4 regions of the Mycobacterium malmoense genome follow, and region 1 is predicted to be linked to each of the others. Evidence: riboswitches for the same ligand, from Rfam matches in the RefSeq annotation. Region 1 holds a riboswitch; each other region holds the start of a gene.

Region 1 (4,543 bases):
GGTGCGGGCCTATGACACACTGACCCTGGATTCCCGGCTGAACCACGTCGCGGTGATCGGCGACTCCTATACCACCGGCACCGATGAGGGCGGCCTGGGCCCCAGGGCATGGACCGCGCTTGCCTGGCACAGCCTCGCCGCGCGAGGCGTGCGGATCGCCGCCGACGTGGCGGCCGAGGGCAGGGCCGGTTATTTCGTGCGCGGTGACCACGGCAGCGTGTTCGAGGATCTGACCGCCAGGGCGGCCAAGCGCGACGACGCACTGGTGGTGTTCTTCGGCTCCCGCAACGACGACGGCGTCGATCCCGAGCTGGTGGCCGAAAGGGCCCGCGGCGCCTTCGATTTGGCGCGCCGCCTGGCGCCGGCGGCGAAATTCTTGGTGATCGGGCCGCCGTGGCCAACCGCCGCCGTTCCCGAGTCGATGCTGCAGATTCGCGACGTGCTGCACGCCGCGGCCGGGGGTGCGGGAGCGGCGTTCGTCGACCCGATCGCCGAAGGATGGTTCGTCGGCAGGCCCGACCTGATCGGGGTGGATGGCGTGCACCCGACCGACGCGGGCCACGAGTATCTGGCGGACCGGATCGCGCCGCTCATCCGCGCGCAGTTGTCTAGGTGAGTAGGGCGGCCGGCTGTGCTGACGTTTCAGTCGTCTGCATTCCGTTCATGATCCCATCGCTCCAGATCTCTCGCGGGTTCGGCAAACCAACTCCAGCGACTGACGCGGCCACTGCGAGGCACGCCAGCAGCGGTGGATTATCTGTAAACTCCCGAGAATCCTTCACGGATAAGACATTTGCCGCGCATGCTCAGCCCAGCTGGCCGCGGGCCCAATCCATCGCCGTCTGATATTGGTCGGTGCACAGCTCGCTGGTCGCGGCCCCGATGATCGCCCCGGCATCGCGGTTGGTGAAGCCACCACCGTTTTGAAGCGCGGAGAACACCGATGGAAGTGGTTGGCCGTCGCGTAATTGGTCGCATACGGAGCGTCCCCACGCGAGCGCGTCGGATGGCGAGACGTAGCTGACGTGGCTTCTTTCCAGACGCGTCAGGAATTCAGGGTCGTCGGCGCGGGCGGGTGCGGCCAGGGCAACGGCTGCGGCGAGCGCCGTGGCGAGCGTTAGCGTTCTCAACATTCCCACCCCTCGCGACGGTGGGTTATGGCTTGCGCGGATGGTGGCGCCGTGGGCGTCACCGTCGGCGAACGGGTAGTTGATGGCCATCTTGTGGCACTCCTGATGGTGTGAAGCGGTGATTAGCGACCCAGGACGCGTTGTTTTTGCTCGACGAACTCTTCGTCGGTCAGGATTCCCCGGTCGCGGAGTTCGGCGAGCTCGCGCAGCTCGGCGGCGATTCCCGTTCCGGCGCCCCCCGGTGAGGTCTGCGCTGGTTCGAGCGGTTTGCCTGTGCTGGCCCCGACGCCTTCACGGTGGCCCAGACCGGCCGCGCCGCCGAGGGCGCGGCCGGCCATGCCGGCAAGGGCCATGTCGCTGAACGTGTTACCGGCGGACCCCGTCAACGCCTGCGGGGCGGCGCTAACACTGCTTATCGGCAATGCCGCGGCGAGCGGGCGGATCGCCGTTGGAGCGACGGCGGCCCAGCGCTGGGGCACCGACAGCGCCCCAATCGACGACGACTGGCCCAGGCTTGCATTGGCGATCGCACCGCCGAGGCCCACGGAGCGCAGTCCGCCAAGATCTCCGGGTGCGCCCCCGCGGATGAGTCCCTGGGCCTCCTCACGCACGAGCCGTTCCTGGTTGGCTGCCGCGTTCCTCAGGTTGGTGCTGACCGAGTTCGCCGACATCGTCGCGCTCGTTGTCGACGTGCTCATACCCCCCAACGAGGCGAGCGGGCCAAAGTACGACGGAATCGAGGTCAGCGAGGGCAACGACGACGCCGAGGAGCCCGATCCACTCGCCAGGCCCAACAGCCCCGACAAGGGCGACGCCGACGACGTCGACGAGGCAAGACCCTGCAGCGCTTGTGGCACCGCGGACATCAGGTGTGGGCCCACCGACATGACGTGGGATACGCCCGATCCCGCCCCGGCTGCGGCGGCGTGGGCCACCGCGGCCGCCTGACCGGCCAACCCCGCCGGATTGGTCGTTGACGTCGGCGCCGAAAACGGCGTCAAGGCCGCGGCGGTCGCCGAGTGGGCGGCATAACCGATCATCGCGGCGACGTCTTGAGCCCACATCTCCATGTAGTGCGCCTCGGTCGCCATGATCGCCGGGATGTTTTGCCCCAAGAAATTGGTCGCAACCAGCGCCATCAACAGGCTGCGGTTGGCCGCGATCAGCGGCACAGGCACCGTCACAGCGAAGGCGGTCTCGTAAGCCACCGCCGCCGTCTTGGCCTGGGTGGCGGCCTGCTCGGCCTGCGCGGCCGCCGTGATCATCCACGCCAGATAAGGCCCAACGGCCGCCGTCATCGACACCGACGCCGGCCCCAGCCACGGCCCACCGGTCAGCCCCGAGATCACCGATCCGCAAGATGCCGCCTTGGAATACAAGTCGGCGGCCAACTCGTCCCAAGCCGCCGCGGCGGCCAGCATCGGGCCCGAACCGGGCCCTGCATACATCCTGCCGGAATTGATTTCCGGCGGTAACACCGCGAAGTCCATCTCGCTATCCCCTCCGAGGACGTCAGTTCAATGTGACGGCATTGGCGGCCTCGGTGGCCGCATACGATCCAGCACTGGTAGCCAAGGTGGTGACCAACAGTTGGTGCAGCACCGCCGCCTCGGCAGCGACCGCCTGATACATCGCGCCGTGAGTGGCAAATTGCAGCGCGGTAAGCGCTGAAACCTCGTCGGCGGCAGCGGGCACCACGCCCGTGGTCGGGGCCGCAATCGCCGCATTCTGAGCAGCCATCGCAGACCCAATCGCCTGCAAGTCGAACGCCGCCGCTGACAACATTTCCGGTTGTGCGGTCACAAAAGACATGGATCCTCCCCTTTCGCTTTAAGGCAGATCGAAAACTGTGGCTGACGCTGGCCAAACGACCCGAATTTCGGTCGGACACCTTTACCAAATCGAAGTTCGTCAAAGGTACTGTCGCGTAAGCACTTTCGATAAAGACCGTGATTGGCCCGTGAGATAATGCGTGGCCTGATACCCGCGCGCTGGGCTATCGGCTATCGCGACGGTTATTTTCGGCGATTCCCGGGCGCGGGCGGATTATCTACGATCTGATCGTCAGCCCGATTGCTGGAGCGAGTCATCGCCATGGTCAAGCAACCTGACGTCGACGGCATCCCGAATGCGGCCAGCATGCATAAAACCGGGAAAAGAGAAGCAAGAGCACAATGCTGAGCATCACCATCCACCCACTTTCTACTGCGTATGAGTAGAAGCCATTAGCCGGGATGGCCTTTCAAGGCGGTGCTTCATCGCCTAATGCCAAAGATAGCATGCGGTCGAACCGCCGTCGATAGCTCATATCCGGTTCTGCGGCACAAGATGTTTGGCGTTGCGGAATCCGAGCCGGATCGACGTTCTCGCAGCCGTGGCGCACCACGATCCGACCCGTATCGTGTTTACCCTTCGGTGCGGCGATCTTTGGTGGGCGAGAGTGTGCCGCTCATCCAGCTGTCAGGCAGACCACCAGTAGGCCAAAGTTTCAGTCGCAGAACGTTTTTCGAGCCAGACGCTTCAGTCTTCCGCGTGCCGCTCGTAGTCCCATCGCTCCAGGCGCGCTTGCAAGTGCATCAGGCCGACGCCGACGAGTGGCGCGGCCGCCGCGATGCAGACCAGCAGCAGCGAAGTCATCTCACAACCTCCAAAAACCTTTCCCTGATAGGACGATCGTCCGCGACCAGAAGTTCATTACGGTTTCACCCGCCCGCGACGGCGCGGTCCGCCAGCGCGCCGATCACGGGTGCCAGCAGTCGCGCGTATTCGGTCGTCACGTGGTTGTCGTCGCGGAACACCAGGGTGTTGCCGACGATCACCGGGCAGCGGTCCGGGGTGCAGAACAGCTCCGTCAGGTCGGCGTAGTGCCCGCCGCCGCCGGTGGTCGCCGCCCGCTCGGCGACGACGCCGCCGTCGTCGACCGCGACCGGGCGCGCAGGCGCGCAGGCGGTGGCGTCGTCCAGGTGTGCCGACAGGCACGCGGGCACGGAGCCGTGTGGATCCGGGGCCGGCCCGAGGACCAGAACGGTCGCGCCGTTGCCGCGCAACCGTTTCACGGTGTCGGCCAGGGTGCCGATCCACGCCGGGTCGTAGGACACAAAGCCGAAATCCCCGCCGTAGCGCCGGCTCATGTCCAGCACGACCAGCCGCGGGTGTTCGGCCGTCAACCGGGCCATGATCTGGCCGCGCCACTGTTCGCACTCGGTGTATTCCCGGCCCAGGTACGGGCTGGTGATGCGCAGCTCCTGCAGCGGGCAGGTCACCTTGGCCAGCGTCTCCAGCCGCCAATGCCGCTGCTCGGCGAGCTGCTGGAACGCGGGCTGCCACATCGCGGCGTGCGAGTCGCCGACCAGGGCCACCGTCGTCGGCGAGGCGGTGTCGCCCGTCGCGCACTCGGGTTGGCCGACATCGCG
Region 2 (4,543 bases), 500 kb from region 1:
CGCACCAACACCGCCGAGGGTCAGCAGCACCAAGTAGATCGCGCATACCCAGTACGGCGCCTCGTGTCCCGCGGTCGCCAGCACCACCAGCCCGACCGCCTGGATCGCCGCCGACCCGAGGTTGGCCAGCCCGCCGGTCAGACCCAGCGCAAAGCCCTTGAGCCGCTGCGGATATAAGCCGTCGACCTTGGCCAGCGACGCCGAATAGTTGCCGCCGCCCAACCCGGTTAACGCGGCGCACACCAGATACGGCCACAGGGGCAACCCGGGATGGGCCAACAACACGATGGCCCCGACGGTGGGGATCAGCAGCACCAACGACGAGAACGTTGTCCAGTTGCGGCCCCCGAACCAGTTGGCGGCCATCGAATACGGGATGCGCACGAGCGCACCGACCAGAGACGCGGTGGCGCCCACCAGCAGCTTGTCGCCGGTCGAAAAACCATAAACGGACTGCGGCATGAACAGCACCATGACCGACCAGAGGTACCAGACCGAGAAAGAGATGTGCACGTTCACAACCAGCCACACCAGGTTGCGACGGGCGATGGCGTCGTTGCCGTTGTGCCAGGCCACGACGTCTTCTGGATTCCAGTCGGTGATGCGCGAACGCGCCATGCGTCATTTACCTTTCACGGACGATGTTGGGGCGACCATCAAACCGCCGAAATATGTGGCGGGTCGACTTTGATTGGGCTCATTCATGGTTCATCGACAGCCGGTCGAAAGAGACTGAAGTGTTTGGTGTTTCACGTCCTGAATGCCGGCCGCCGATCCAAACCGGGAGCACGGAAGCACCCGCCAGCCCGCGGCCGGAGTCGACGACGCCGCACGGGCGCAGGCGGGACCTTGATCGTAGGTATCGACAAAGATTGAACGGCCACTTACGGTCCTCCTGCGTCACACCCGGCTCCGCAATTGGTCAGCCGGGCAATGGTCTGTTCCGCAGGGACTGTTGGCCGTCGATGCTTGACGCGCGGTTATGGCGAGCCCCACCGCCATTGTGCGCCGTCGAGCCGGCGACGCACCTTTAAAACTTTCGTGATCTTATTGCTTGACAGTCAAGCTGACTTGTGATGAACGAACAACCGGCCATGGCCGATGCACAGGAGATTTCCAGCTGATTGGAACATTACATCCAGACGCGTTCGCCTTATAACCGCGGCGAAGCGGGCAGCCCGGCCGGGTGCCGGCCGAGCGATTGCCGGGGCACGTAATGGCTCGGCGGTGGTGCCGCCAACGGCACGTATCGGTTTGAAAAACGTCGGGCGCCGAGGGCGGTTCCGAGCGCGTCCGAAGGCCACGGGTGGTGTCGATCACAACCGGCAGTGCGTTTCGACAACGCGACGGCCGCGCCATCGGTGGCCCAAAGTTATTGCCGAACAACGGTATTGGGGCAAGGTATCGATCGAGGCTTGCGGCGGTCACCCGAGGCGGTGCGCCGTCACAGTCCAACGGGATGGCCTCGCCGCGCTTGACCAAAGCCGATTTCCGTTGCTTAACTGACAGCGGCGATGGAGCCCGCCCTGAACCGCCAATACGGCTGATGGCCCCTGCGAACATAGGAGTCGTAGGTGAAGCGCGCCAACATTGGCCTGCACCCTCCGGTTGAGTTGCGCTCCGCCGTCGCTGCCGCGCGCACAGATACGATGCAGTTTACTGCGTTAACCCGGTCAGACGCCTGGGTGTTGCCTGGCAATCCTTGCCATCGATATGAAAGCTGATATAATGCCGCGCCCGAAAGGTACGCGGAAAATCGGGTGGCGCGTCCACCGCGGGCCTCGCGAGCCGGCCGCGAGCCCCCGCCTCGCCCACCCGCACACAATCCACGCAAAGACCGAATTCGGACCGCCGACAATAAAGGAGTAGTCACATGGAATTCGACGTGACCATCGAAATCCCCAAGGGAGAGCGCAACAAATACCAGAGCGACCACGACACCGGCCGCATCCGACTCGACCGCTACCTGTACACCTCGATGGGGTATCCGGCGGATTACGGCTTCATCGAAGACAGCCTCGGCGACGACGGCGACCCCCTCGATGCTCTTGTCTTGCTGCCCGAGCCGGTCTTTCCCGGTGTTGTGCTCGCCGCCCGCCCGGTGGGCATGTTCCAGATGGTCGACGAGGCCGGCGGCGACAACAAGGTGCTGTGCGTGCCGGCCGGCGATCCACGATGGGACCACATCACCGACGTCGGCGACGTGCCGTCGTTTGTCCTGGATCCCATCGAGCACTTCTTCGTGCACTACAAGGACTTAGAGCCGGGCAAGTTCGTCAAGGCCGCCGACTGGGGCAATCGGGAAGCGGCAGAAGCCGAAGTCACGCGATCCTTCGAACGATTTCGCGCCAACGGTCACTGACGCCCGTTCCCGGCGTTCTGAGAAACACTTCTGAGAAACACGGTGTCGGCCCTCGGTTCCGTACATCGCGGCCAGGCTCGCGTATTCGCTCGGATCGCCGACCGGGGTGCCGGTGCCGTGCGCCTCGACCAGACCGATCGTGGCCCTACGTTTTGCTGATATGCCCGGGCTCTCCGGATTCGGCGGCCTTCGCGGGGTCCTCGATCACGTGGTACGCCGGGTCGATCATCGATATCGCCCGGTTGCCGGCCTGGCGGGCCTTTCCGGTGATCCGCAACAGCTGGCCGGGCTGGATGTCGGCGCCGCCGTGACCGGGACGGAAGGTGACGGTCATCTCGCCGCTGCTGTCGCCGACGACGACGTGCCGGACGGTCCGCCCGCGTTCGGTGACGTCCTGGACCTCATTGACCCGTCCCTCGACGGTGGCGCGCTGCCCGGAAATCAGGCCCGCCACCATGATCACCGACGGCGGGCGCTCGGGGTGTTCGTAGGCCTCGACGTTCTGGTCTTCGCCCCGGGAGACCCAGGCCTCGAGGTTGTCGACTTCGTGCTGAACCCACTGCTCGAAGCGATCGGGGTAGGCCTCCCTGACCCGGGATTCCACGTCGTAGGGCACGATCGTCGCCGCGGCGTCCGGCATGAGGCTGACGGCCCGGGCGATCTTGTCCGCGGTCCGGTCATGCAGCAGCCGCCCCAGCAGCGGCGCAAACGTTCGGCGCGGCAGCAGCACCGTCACGTTGGTGTCCGGATGTTCGTCGCGCGTTTTCGCGACCAGCACCTGCGCGGCTCGGTTGATGCGCCGGTCCGGGCAGTCCACGACCCGCAACGGGATGCCGAGATCGAAGTGATCCCAACGCTTTCTCAGCTGTGCGGCATACGCCTCGTCGACCATGAAGTGCACCGCGGTCAGCTCGTCGGCCCGCAATCCCTTGCCATACCGCAGCGCCTCGATCACCGCCAGGTCCACCGAGTTCACGAAGAGGAAAACCCGGTGCCTGGCGTACTTGACCAACTCCGGGCGGTCGGTGCGGAACAGCTCGAGAATGGCCGCCTCGGCGCGATATTCGCGGTTGAGCCGCATCAGCGCGAACACCAACAGCGGGAAGATGACGACGACCAGCCACGCGCCCTCGGTGAATTTCGCCACCGCGAAAATGCCCACCACGATCGTCGACAGGATCGCCGCGGACAGGTTGATCGCCAGCCGGTGTCGCCATCCCGGTTCCCGATGAGTCAGATGGTGCTTGGTCATCCCGTAACCGGCCATCGAAAATCCGGTGAACACGCCGATCGCGTAGAACGGCACCAGCGCGCTCACCGAGCCGCCCGTCACCAGCAGTAACGCCACCGACAGCGCGGCGAGCGTCATGATGCCGTTTGAAAACACCAGGCGGTGACCGCGTTTCGTCAGCTGCCGCGGCAAGAAGCGGTCTTCGGCGACGAAACTGGCCAGCGCCGGGAATCCGTTGAAACTGGTGTTGGCGCCGGTGAACAAGATGGCGGCGGTCGCCGCCTGGACCAGGACGTAGAAGATGTCGCCAATTACCCCGTTGCCGAAGACCGCGCGGCCCACCTGCGACAAAACCGACGGATATTCGGTGAGATAAGGCGTGGCGTGGGTGACGTAGGCCAGGTAGGCAACACCGGCCAGCAGGAAGCCCAGGATGGCGGCCATGGCGGTAAGCACTCGACTTGCGTTGCGGCCCTGGGGTTTCCGGAAGACGTCAACCGTATTGGAGATCGCCTCGACCCCGGTAAGCGACGACCCGCCGTTGGCGAACGAACGCAGCAACACCAGGATCGTCGCGCCCATGACCAGGCCGTTGCCCTGATGGACGGGCACCGTCCCGGCCATGTGCGCGGGATCGTAAACCGGTAGGTCACCGAACACTTCGCGGATGACACCGACCACGATCGTCAGGCCGATCATGACGATGAAGGAGTACGTCGCCAACGCGAACTGCCAGCCCGCTTCCCTCAGCCCGCGCAGGTTCAAGTAGCAGATCAGGAGCACCGCGGCGATGGTGATTTCCAGGCTGTAGTGACCCAATGCGGGGATCGCCGACACCACCGCGACCGTCCCGGCCGCCGACTGCACCGCGACGGTGACCACATAGTCGATCAGCAGCGCCGCGGCGGCGATCTGCGCCACCCGGGGTCCGAAGTTCTCCCGCGCCACGA
Region 3 (4,543 bases), 950 kb from region 1:
CGCCTGGCGGTTGAGGGATGCCGCCGCAACAACATCCACTCCGGATTGTGCGGGCAGGCCCCGTCCGACTACCCAGACATGGCCGAATATCTCGTCGAAATCGGCATCGACTCCATCAGCCTCAACCCCGATACCGTCATCGACACGACACTGCGCATCCTCGACGTCGAACGCCGCCTCGGACGCAGCCCGCGCCAGCCGGCGCCCAACGCCGAACCCCGGCAATCTCAACCGGCCGCCGACAACGTCTCGGCGACGCTTTAGCTCTCTGGTCCCAGCCGCAGCCTGAAACCGCGGGCAACGGCTGGCCTCTCTCCGCTCACGCGCGCGGAGCAAAACCCCTTGTCGTACAAGCATTTACCGAACCCTAACGTCGGGAAGCCGTTTCCACCCGGACTCCGTCTCCCGCGCGGAGAAACGAAGTCAAGCAGATCCGATCTCACATGGGTCGACGAGGCTCCCATAGTGTGGAAGCGAATGACGGGAGAGAGCGGCCGAGTTTCGCTGCGCCAGGGCGGCTCCCCGAATGCGACCACGGAGCAGGACATAGACCGAATGACCTCAGAGGAGCCCGCGATGAATATTCGTCGCATGCAGTTGGATGTTGACAAGGCAATTACGAGACCGGATCTTTTGGAGCTGGCCGCGGCGATCGATGACGTTGCTGGTGTTGAGGCGCTCAACATCACCGTATCGGAGATCGATCTGGAGACGGTCGGTCTTGAGGTCACGGTCGAAGGCGAATCCATTGACGCGACACAGTTGATCAGACAGATCGAGAAGACCGGCGCGGCGGTGCACAGCATCGATGAAATCGTTGTGGGCAACCGCATCATCGAGCGGGTGCCTCGAACTCGGTGATTACAGTGAGGCGCCGCAGCGCGACCCGTCTGCGCCAGTCGGGAAGGATGATGTTTGCGATGGCGCTGGGCGTGTCGGACGGGATACTCAACGCCCTTACCCTGGCATCGGCAACCGTGCTGCGCGGCGTCGGACTGAGCCTGGGCTTGAGCGCCCGCGTCGGCATTGTCGCCTTCGCTTCGGCGGTGCTGACGCTGTTCGTCGCCGAGTACAGCCAGAACCGATTGGAGTTGGTACGAGCCGAACGCCAACTGATGTTCACCCGGTCCGGTCGACTGGCGGCGACGAACCTCGGCAGGTCGGTGCTTCGCGACTCGGTCGCCTCGGCGACCGTGGCGGGCACGTCCAGCTTCGCCGGCGCTGCGCTGCCATTGGTAATGGGTACATTGCTGCCGCGGATGTCCTGGATCGCCCTTGTGGCGTCCGCCGGTGCCTTAGGGTGCCTCGGCGTGCTGCTGGCCAAGCATGTGGGCGGTCGCCGAATCGTGTGGGCGCTCGGCCTGGTCGTGGCCGCCGTTGTCGTGACGATCATCGGCGTCCAGGTGGATCTCGTGTGACGACGACTGCGGCGGTGAACGTGGCGCGCTGACTCGCTGCGCTGCTACGATGGCGGCAACCGCAAGTTCTTTCGCGGCCGGCGATGAGGCTCGCCACCATAGCGCCGTCGGCGCTGATGGCTTCTACCCACTCGACATGTCGTTGGGGGAACAACTGTCCTCCGATCGAGCGAGGGAGAAGCCGTGGACACTCCAACGCGCTACACACCCACAAGGGCAAGCGTGGTTGAAATCAGTTCGTTGACGGTGGTAGAGGCGAGGGATTGAACATGGGGGTGGCAATCGAGATCGAAGGTCTCACTAAGTCGTTCGGGCCCCAGCGGATCTTCGAAAATGTCACGCTGACTCTGCCCGAGGGCGAAGTCAGTGTCCTGCTGGGCCCGTCGGGTACCGGCAAAACGATCTTCTTGAGGACGCTGATCGGGCTGTTGCCCGCCGACAGCGGCAAGATCATGGTCGACGGGGTAAACCTCGTCGAGGCTACGGCCAGCGAGCTCAATGAGATTCGCACGCTGTTCGGAATGATGTTTCAGGACGGTGCGCTGTTCGGGTCAATGACGTTGTTTGACAACACCGCCTTCCCGCTGCGCGAGCACACCAGGAAGAAAGAGAGCGAGATCCACCAGATTGTCATGGAGAAGCTCGACATGGTGGGCTTGGCCAACGACGGGGACAAGTTTCCCGGCGAGATATCCGGTGGTATGCGCAAGCGCGCTGGGCTGGCGCGCGCGTTGGTGCTTGAGCCGCAGATCGTGCTATGCGACGAACCGGATTCGGGGCTGGACCCGGTGCGCACGGCTTATCTGAGTCAGTTACTCATCGACATCAACGCACAACTCGACTGCACGTTGTTGATTGTCACGCACAACATCAACATCGCCCGCACCGTGCCGGACAACATGGGAATGCTGTTCCGCCGCAAGCTGACGATGTTCGGGCCCCGGGAGGTGTTGCTGACCAGCCGACAACCGGAGGTCCGGCAGTTCCTCAACGGCCGGCGCATCGGTCCCATCGGCATGTCCGAAGAGAAGGACGAGGCTCAGATGGCCGAGGAGCGGGCGATGGTCGAGGCCGGTCAGCAGGACGGCGGTGTCGAGGAAATCGGCGGCGTGCCACCGCAGCTTCAGCCCACCCCCGGCTATCCGCAGCGAAAGGCGGTGGAACGGCATCGGGCGCGGGTACGCGAGATCCTGCACACACTGCCTCCAGAGGCGCAGCAAGCCATCCGCGAAAGCTTAGATGGCACATACTGATACGGCCAATGCCCGGTCGTGGCAATGCGTGGGCGGCCAGTGATCACCGGGTCGGTCGGCTCACTTACAGATGTTCCCCAAGCAGGTGGCCGATCAGGCCGAGAATGGCCGCGCCACTGAGGTCGACCACGAGTGCCTGACGGAAACGAACCACCGGCGCGTGCGGTGATGAACTGGTCGATCCGGAAGCGGGCAACCGCGCCCGCACCGCCGACGAGCAGCATGCCAAACCACTGACAACCGCTTATCTTTCGTCGGCCGTGCGCAATTCGTCGAGTAACCCACCACCCATCCGACAGCCGATCTCTGGCGAAGCGTCGCCGGGTCGCCCCCGATCCCTGGTATGTCCGATGCCGTCGAACTGTATGGAAAACACCGAATCACCGTGTGTACGAATATCACTCGTCGCCATCGAGCGCTACCGCCGTTGCCGCAGCTCTTCGGCTACGCGGTCGCGCTCACCTGGTGCATACGCCACCGACGCGCCGGCAACCGCGGGCCGCTCGAGACCTCGCCACTGTGACCGACCCCACCTCTCACCGTTGCGCATGGCGTGGGCCGATGCGTCATCGCGTCACGAAGCGCACCGTGCCGGCTATGGCGAGCACACCGACGCGCAAAGGTTGTGCGCTGCCTATTGGGCGCCTGCGCGATACGAGTGGTTTCACTTCGAGTGCTTGGAGTTTCGGCGATTCGCGGTAAGGTATGCAATACGCTGGCGGAGGGGCTCGCCAACGAAATCGCGGCGCGGTTGCGTCCGCCAACGGTCCCTGCCTTTCCGAAAGGTAGGAAGATCATGGCGGTGCGGCGATCAAGCTTTTTCAAGCGCCTACCTGGTCGTCGGCCGGCTCCGCCGGAGCCCGCCGCTTGGGATCCGCGGTCGCGGGGGCTGATCTCTCCGTGGGAGATACCTCTCGATCGCGAATTGGCGGCGCAACTGAGCCCCGGAAGCGGATACGGGCCGGCCTACTTCCCGTCACAGTGGGGTTCGATTCCGGAGGCGGCGACACAAGCGCTCACCGAGCTGATCTCCGTCAGACGACCGCATGACATGCTCGTGGCCCCCGCCGGAATTCGTCGAGTCGGGGATACCGACATCTATTGCCCGACAAGGATATTAGCCGTCGGTGACCACGGAGTCGCGTTGTGGGTCGACGACCTGCCCTTCGACAGGGTCGTCGGAGTACTCGCCTATCGCGACATCCGCATGGTCGAGCACAGGTGGGGTACCGACTCCGCGCATCTGGCGATTATCGGTGCCACGCGGCGGTTCACCCTGCATTACCGGCGCCCCTGGCGAGGGTGGCGGGGACCGAAGCTCGAGGAGCTGCTCATGCGCATTCGGCTGCGCGCGGCCGGTCCGCTCAGTGACCTCGGGCAGCACGATGGCCATCGCCACGACGTCGAGGCGGCAGCGCTGGCGATGGAACTCGGCATATCACGAGTCGTGGCTTCCTTCAGCGCGGACGGGCGGTCGAAATGGACTCCGTGGAAGCGCGACGGGCAACGAGTGTGCCGAACTGTTGCGCTCACCGACCGTGAGTTGGTCGTGGCGCGCACCGTGGCGGCGCGCTCCGTGCGCGACGGCGGCAGGCACATCCTGGCCGTCCCGCGCCGCCACCTTCGAGGGCTGAGCGTGGCGGGGACGCGCCTGCATGTAGACGCGGAAGCCACGCACGACTTCACCCTTGGAGCCGCGTTCGCCCGACGTGTCGTCCGGGAACTTTCGGGGAAGGCCGGTCAGCCCTCGTCTCTCGCGCATCCTGTCGTGACGCTGATGTCCGTTCGCGATTCCGAGTACGATCAGTACAGCTGGGAGACGAGTCGCGTTCCGCACAGAGGTCCGTCGTGACAGTCGCTGAAACTGTGGTG
Region 4 (4,543 bases), 950 kb from region 1:
AATGCGGCCGCTGTCATGGTCGATCTGGCAGTTATTGCGTTGCACCCTTCGGGATTTCGATGGCCACGCACACGGCCCGCCTGCCCTATCTTTGCCGGCCCGGCCTGGGTTTAGGAGGGCTGGCGCCATGTGTGGCGATCGAATGCCGTTGCGGACGCCGCCGCGGCGAGATCGCCGGTATCGGGGGCAGCGCCGCCGGGCCATGTTCGCGCAACGCATGTATCAGGTCCGCCGCCACTTTGGTGACCCGGCGTTCGTCGGCGTGAGCCAGCCGCGACGGCAGCGCCTCGAGCGGCATCCACGCAACGTCGGTGACCTCGTGGTCGTTGGCGGCGATCGGCTCACCTTCCCGGAACCGCAGCAGGTAATGGTGGACGGTCTTGTGCACCATGGTGTCGTCCGCGCGGAACCAGTATTCGACGCTGCCCAGCGCGGCCAGCACGTCGCCGCGGATGCCCGTTTCTTCGGCTATTTCGCGCACCGCCGTCTGTTCGGGCCGCTCGCCTATTTCGATGTGGCCCTTCGGCAACGACCATAGGGTGCGGCCGCGACGGTCGTCCCGGCCGATGATCACCCCGAACTGTTGGTCGCAGTCGATGCCGTGCACGACCAGCCCGCCCGCCGAAAACTCGCGCACCGTGGGCAGACGCTGTGACGCGGTGTCGGTCCTGCGGGCGCCGCCTTGGCGGGGCCGTTGGCCCTGTCGTCCCGATTGGGTTGGTTCCGCGTTGAACTCACTCATTCGAGGTGATCTCCGCCATGATGTGGGCTTTGGTGTCCTCGTAGGCTTGCATCACATCCCCGACGCTGCCGGTCATTTTGATCTCGCCGTGGTCGATCCAGACCGCGGTCTTGCACAGCCGCACGAGGAAGTCGTTGGAGTGGCTGGCGAACACCAGGATGCCCGAGCGTTCCACCAATCCTTGTAACCGGGACTGGGCCTTGTCCAGAAAGTGGGTGTCGACGGCCCCGATTGCCTCGTCGAGCAGCAGGATTTCCGGGTCGATGCTGGTGACCACACCGATCGCCAACCGCATCCGCATGCCGGTGGAGTAGGTGCGCAGCGGCATCGACAGGTAATCGCCGAGCTCGGTGAACGCGGCGATCTCATCGACTTTGGCCTCCATCGTTTTGCGGGTCTCGCCGAGGAAAAGTCCACGGATGATGATGTTTTCGTAGCCGGAGATCTCGGGGTCCATGCCGACGCCGAGGTCGAAGATCGGTGCCACGCGGCCTCGGATGGCGGACCAGCCGCGGGTGGGTTCGTAGATTCCCGCCAGTAGCCGCAGCAGAGTCGACTTGCCCGCCCCGTTGTGCCCAACCAGGCCGACCCGGTCGCCGACGTTTAGCGAGAGCGTGATGTCACGCAGCGCTTCGATGATGGGCACGTTGGAGGCGGTGCGTCCGATGGTGCCGCCGGCCTTACCCAGGAACGTCTTTTTCAGCGACCGCGTCTTGGCGTCGAAGATGGGAAACTCGACCCATGCGTCGTGTGCCTGGATGCTCACCGGTGCCATCGATGTCAACGGCCGGACGGGTGCGTGACGGCCACCGAGCCAGCTCGAGATAGACACGATCACCCCTGTCGAATCCGGACGTGTTGTCAGCCAGGAACTTCGGTGTGTGGCGACGCGGGGGCCGTGGCGGGCATCATGGCTGAACCTCCGAGGCCAGCGCTCGGACGGCGGCGCGGAAGGTGCCGCAGTCTGCGACCGGCCCCCGCTGCCCTGTCCCGGTCGCGATCCATCGGCTGCCGTTGCGCCTGACCCGGCCCACCAGGACGCCGTCGACGGCAACCACCCGGATGACCGGGCTATCCGGAAACAAGCGCGTCCATTTCACCGAGGATGTCCGCGCCAGTCGCCGAGCGGCGCGTTCCTCGCAGATCCGGAACTTTTCTCGGTACAGGATGCGCTCGGCGTCGTTGACCACCTCGACATCAGGGGAATTGCGGGTGTCCATGGCTCCTCCCTCACTGCAACGCAAACATGCGTTTTGTGGGTAGAAGCCATCAGCGCCGGGCGGCGCGAAGTTGGGCGGAGCCTCATCGCCGACCGCGAAAACATTTATCGCGGCTGTTTTCGACGCTAGCAGAAGCGCTGCGCTACGGGCTAGGCTTGAGGTCAGAGTTGGCGGTGGGACCCGCCATGCAACCGCGGCCCATACAGCTGGGCGGCCGCCGATGGTTCCTACGGATGGACGTCAATTCGTAGCGGGAGGCCGTTGTGCAGTGGATCTATCAACTGAACCGAGCGCGCCTGGTGCGCGGCGAGAAGGTGATCCTCGACGACGTCACTTTGTCGTTTTTGCCGGGCGCCAAGATCGGCGTGGTCGGCCCCAACGGGGCGGGGAAATCGACGCTGCTGCGGGTGATGGCCGGGCTCGAGCGGCCGTCGAACGGGGACGTGCGGCTGGCTCCGGACGTCTCTGTCGGGCTGCTGGCGCAGGAGCCAGTCTTGGACGAGACCGAGACCGTACTGGGCAACATTCGCGCGGCCGTCGCCGAGACCGAGGCGTTGTTGGCTCGCTACAGTGAGATCACCACTCGCCTAGCCGACGAGGTCAGCGACGAGCTGATGGCCGAAATGGGTTCGCTGCAGGAACAATTGGATCACCGCAACGCATGGGATCTCGAGGCCCGTCTCGAGCAGGCCATGGACGCGCTGCGCTGCCCGCCACCCGACGTCGACGTCAAGGACCTCTCCGGCGGGGAACGACGCCGGGTAGCATTGTGCCGCTTGCTGTTACAGCAACCGGGTCTGCTCCTGCTCGACGAGCCGACCAATCATCTCGATGCCGAAAGTGTGCAATGGCTCGAGCAGCATCTGGCCGACTATCCGGGCACAGTCGTCGCGGTTACGCACGACCGCTACTTCCTGGACAATGTCGCGGGCTGGATTCTCGAGCTCGACCGTGGCCATGCCTACCCGTACCAGGGCAACTACGCCACCTACCTGGAGACCAAGGCCGCGCGCCTGCACGTGGAGGGCCGCAAGGACGCCAAGCGGCTGCGTCAGTTGCAACGAGAACTGGAATGGGTGCACTCCGGAGCCAAGGCACGCCAGGCCAAAAGCAATGCGCGGCTGCGCCGCTACGAGGAGATGGCGGCCGACGCAACCAAGACCCAACGGTTGGACTTCGACGAGATCCACATCCCGCCGGGTCCACGACTGGGAAGCCTGGTGATCGAGGTCGAGCATGTCAGCAAGGCGTTCGCCGACCACGAGCTGTTCAGCGATCTATCGTTTTCGTTGCCGCGCAACGGAATTGTCGGTATCATCGGTCCCAACGGTGTCGGTAAGACCACCCTGTTTCAGATGCTCACCGGCAACGAGCGGCCCGACACCGGCGCGATCCGGATTGGCGAGACGGTGCGAATCGCCTACGTGGACCAAAACCGCGCTCATATCGATCCCGATCAGACCGCCTGGGAAGTCGTCTCCGGCGGCGATGACATGCTGCACATCGGGCCGGTTCAGGTGCCGTCGCGCGCCTACATCGCCGCGTTCGGCTTCAAGGGCCCCGACCAGCAAAAGCCCGCGCGACTGTTCTCTGGTGGGGAACGTAACCGACTCAACTTGGCGCTCACCCTCAAACAGGGTGGCAACGTCCTGCTGCTGGACGAGCCGACCAACGACCTAGACACCGAAACCCTTGCGTCGCTGGAGAACGCAATCATCGAGTTCTCCGGCTGCGTAGTCGTCACCGCGCATGACCGTTGGTTCCTCGACCGCATCGCCACTCACATCCTGGCCTGGGAAGGCACCGAAGCTCATCCCGCGCAATGGTATTGGTTTGAGGGCAACTATGCCGGCTACGAACAGAACAAGGTCGCAAGGCTCGGTGCGGAAGCCGCCCGCCCCCACCGAGTCGCGCACCGCCGGCTCACCCGCGACTAGGCAAGGGAGCCACAGGGATGGCACACCTGAAGGTCCACGACCCTACCGAACCGTGGCACTCGCGGCTGCATGACATTTCGCCCGTGACGTATACGAACTTCGCACAGGTTCTCGCATCAGCCACCGTTGTCGACGTCCCGGGTGGCGACACGGCTCCGCCGCGGGTCAAATTCACGCCCGCCGACGATACCCCCGAGTGGATGGTCAGGCCGCGCTCTCGAATTCGACGAAATCGGGTGCTAGACAAGCGAATTAGTTACGCAGGGCGCTCCGGCGCAATGGCCTCGACGATGATTCGGACGGTGCGTTCGGCCCGCCGTCGTGAATAGTGTTGCACGCCGGACAGTATCGGATATACCACACCGCCGACAATCGCGTCCGCGGCCGACTCCGCGGCGGTCCCATCGATGCCGTCGGCGAGAAGCCGGGCCCGGACGCCATCGTGCAGCGGCGCACTGAACCCGGCGCGCAATTTGATCGCGGTGTCCTCGTGCTCCATGCCGGCGACGGTCAAGATCCGCAGCATGGCCAAGCCGCGCGCCGTCGTCAGGCTGGCGACGAGTTTGCGCACCCACCCCACCAAGTCGGCGGACAGGTCGTCGCTGTGATCTACCGACGCCAGGATCTTGTCGGCATCTTCGAGC

The links. Region 1 has a riboswitch for fluoride ahead of K3U93_RS20800 (PE family protein). Riboswitches for the same ligand answer to the same signal wherever they lie in the genome.
Region 2: another riboswitch for fluoride. It lies ahead of K3U93_RS18410 (inorganic diphosphatase); the one in region 1 lies ahead of K3U93_RS20800 (PE family protein).
Region 3: another riboswitch for fluoride. It lies ahead of K3U93_RS00755 (ABC transporter ATP-binding protein); the one in region 1 lies ahead of K3U93_RS20800 (PE family protein).
Region 4: another riboswitch for fluoride. It lies ahead of K3U93_RS00780 (hypothetical protein); the one in region 1 lies ahead of K3U93_RS20800 (PE family protein).

Annotation. Positions count from the first base shown of each region.
Region 1 is NZ_CP080999.1:4,526,213-4,530,755, reverse strand. It holds gene K3U93_RS20815 (Rv0518 family GDSL lipase) at 1-616, shown strand, start outside; gene K3U93_RS20810 (DUF732 domain-containing protein) at 807-1,220, opposite strand; gene K3U93_RS20805 (PPE family protein, SVP subgroup) at 1,253-2,620, opposite strand; gene K3U93_RS20800 (PE family protein) at 2,643-2,942, opposite strand; fluoride riboswitch at 3,340-3,402, opposite strand; gene K3U93_RS20795 (acyltransferase family protein) at 3,833-4,543, opposite strand, start outside.
Region 2 is NZ_CP080999.1:4,030,602-4,035,144, forward strand. It holds gene K3U93_RS18405 (MFS transporter) at 1-618, opposite strand, end outside; fluoride riboswitch at 1,502-1,563, shown strand; gene K3U93_RS18410 (inorganic diphosphatase) at 1,874-2,362, shown strand; partial or broken gene K3U93_RS25735 (hypothetical protein) at 2,411-2,506, opposite strand; gene K3U93_RS18420 (APC family permease) at 2,508-4,543, opposite strand, start outside.
Region 3 is NZ_CP080999.1:152,715-157,257, forward strand. It holds gene ppsA (phosphoenolpyruvate synthase) at 1-264, shown strand, start outside; gene K3U93_RS00745 (DUF211 domain-containing protein) at 478-861, shown strand; gene K3U93_RS00750 (hypothetical protein) at 921-1,418, shown strand; fluoride riboswitch at 1,489-1,551, shown strand; gene K3U93_RS00755 (ABC transporter ATP-binding protein) at 1,688-2,671, shown strand; gene K3U93_RS00760 (hypothetical protein) at 3,597-4,523, shown strand; gene K3U93_RS00765 (SAM-dependent methyltransferase) at 4,520-4,543, shown strand, end outside.
Region 4 is NZ_CP080999.1:158,553-163,095, forward strand. It holds gene K3U93_RS00770 (NUDIX hydrolase) at 86-742, opposite strand; gene wzt (galactan export ABC transporter ATP-binding subunit Wzt/RfbE) at 735-1,517, opposite strand; gene K3U93_RS00780 (hypothetical protein) at 1,651-1,962, opposite strand; fluoride riboswitch at 1,996-2,061, opposite strand; fluoride riboswitch at 2,123-2,199, shown strand; gene ettA (energy-dependent translational throttle protein EttA) at 2,226-3,899, shown strand; gene K3U93_RS00790 (TetR/AcrR family transcriptional regulator) at 4,156-4,543, opposite strand, start outside.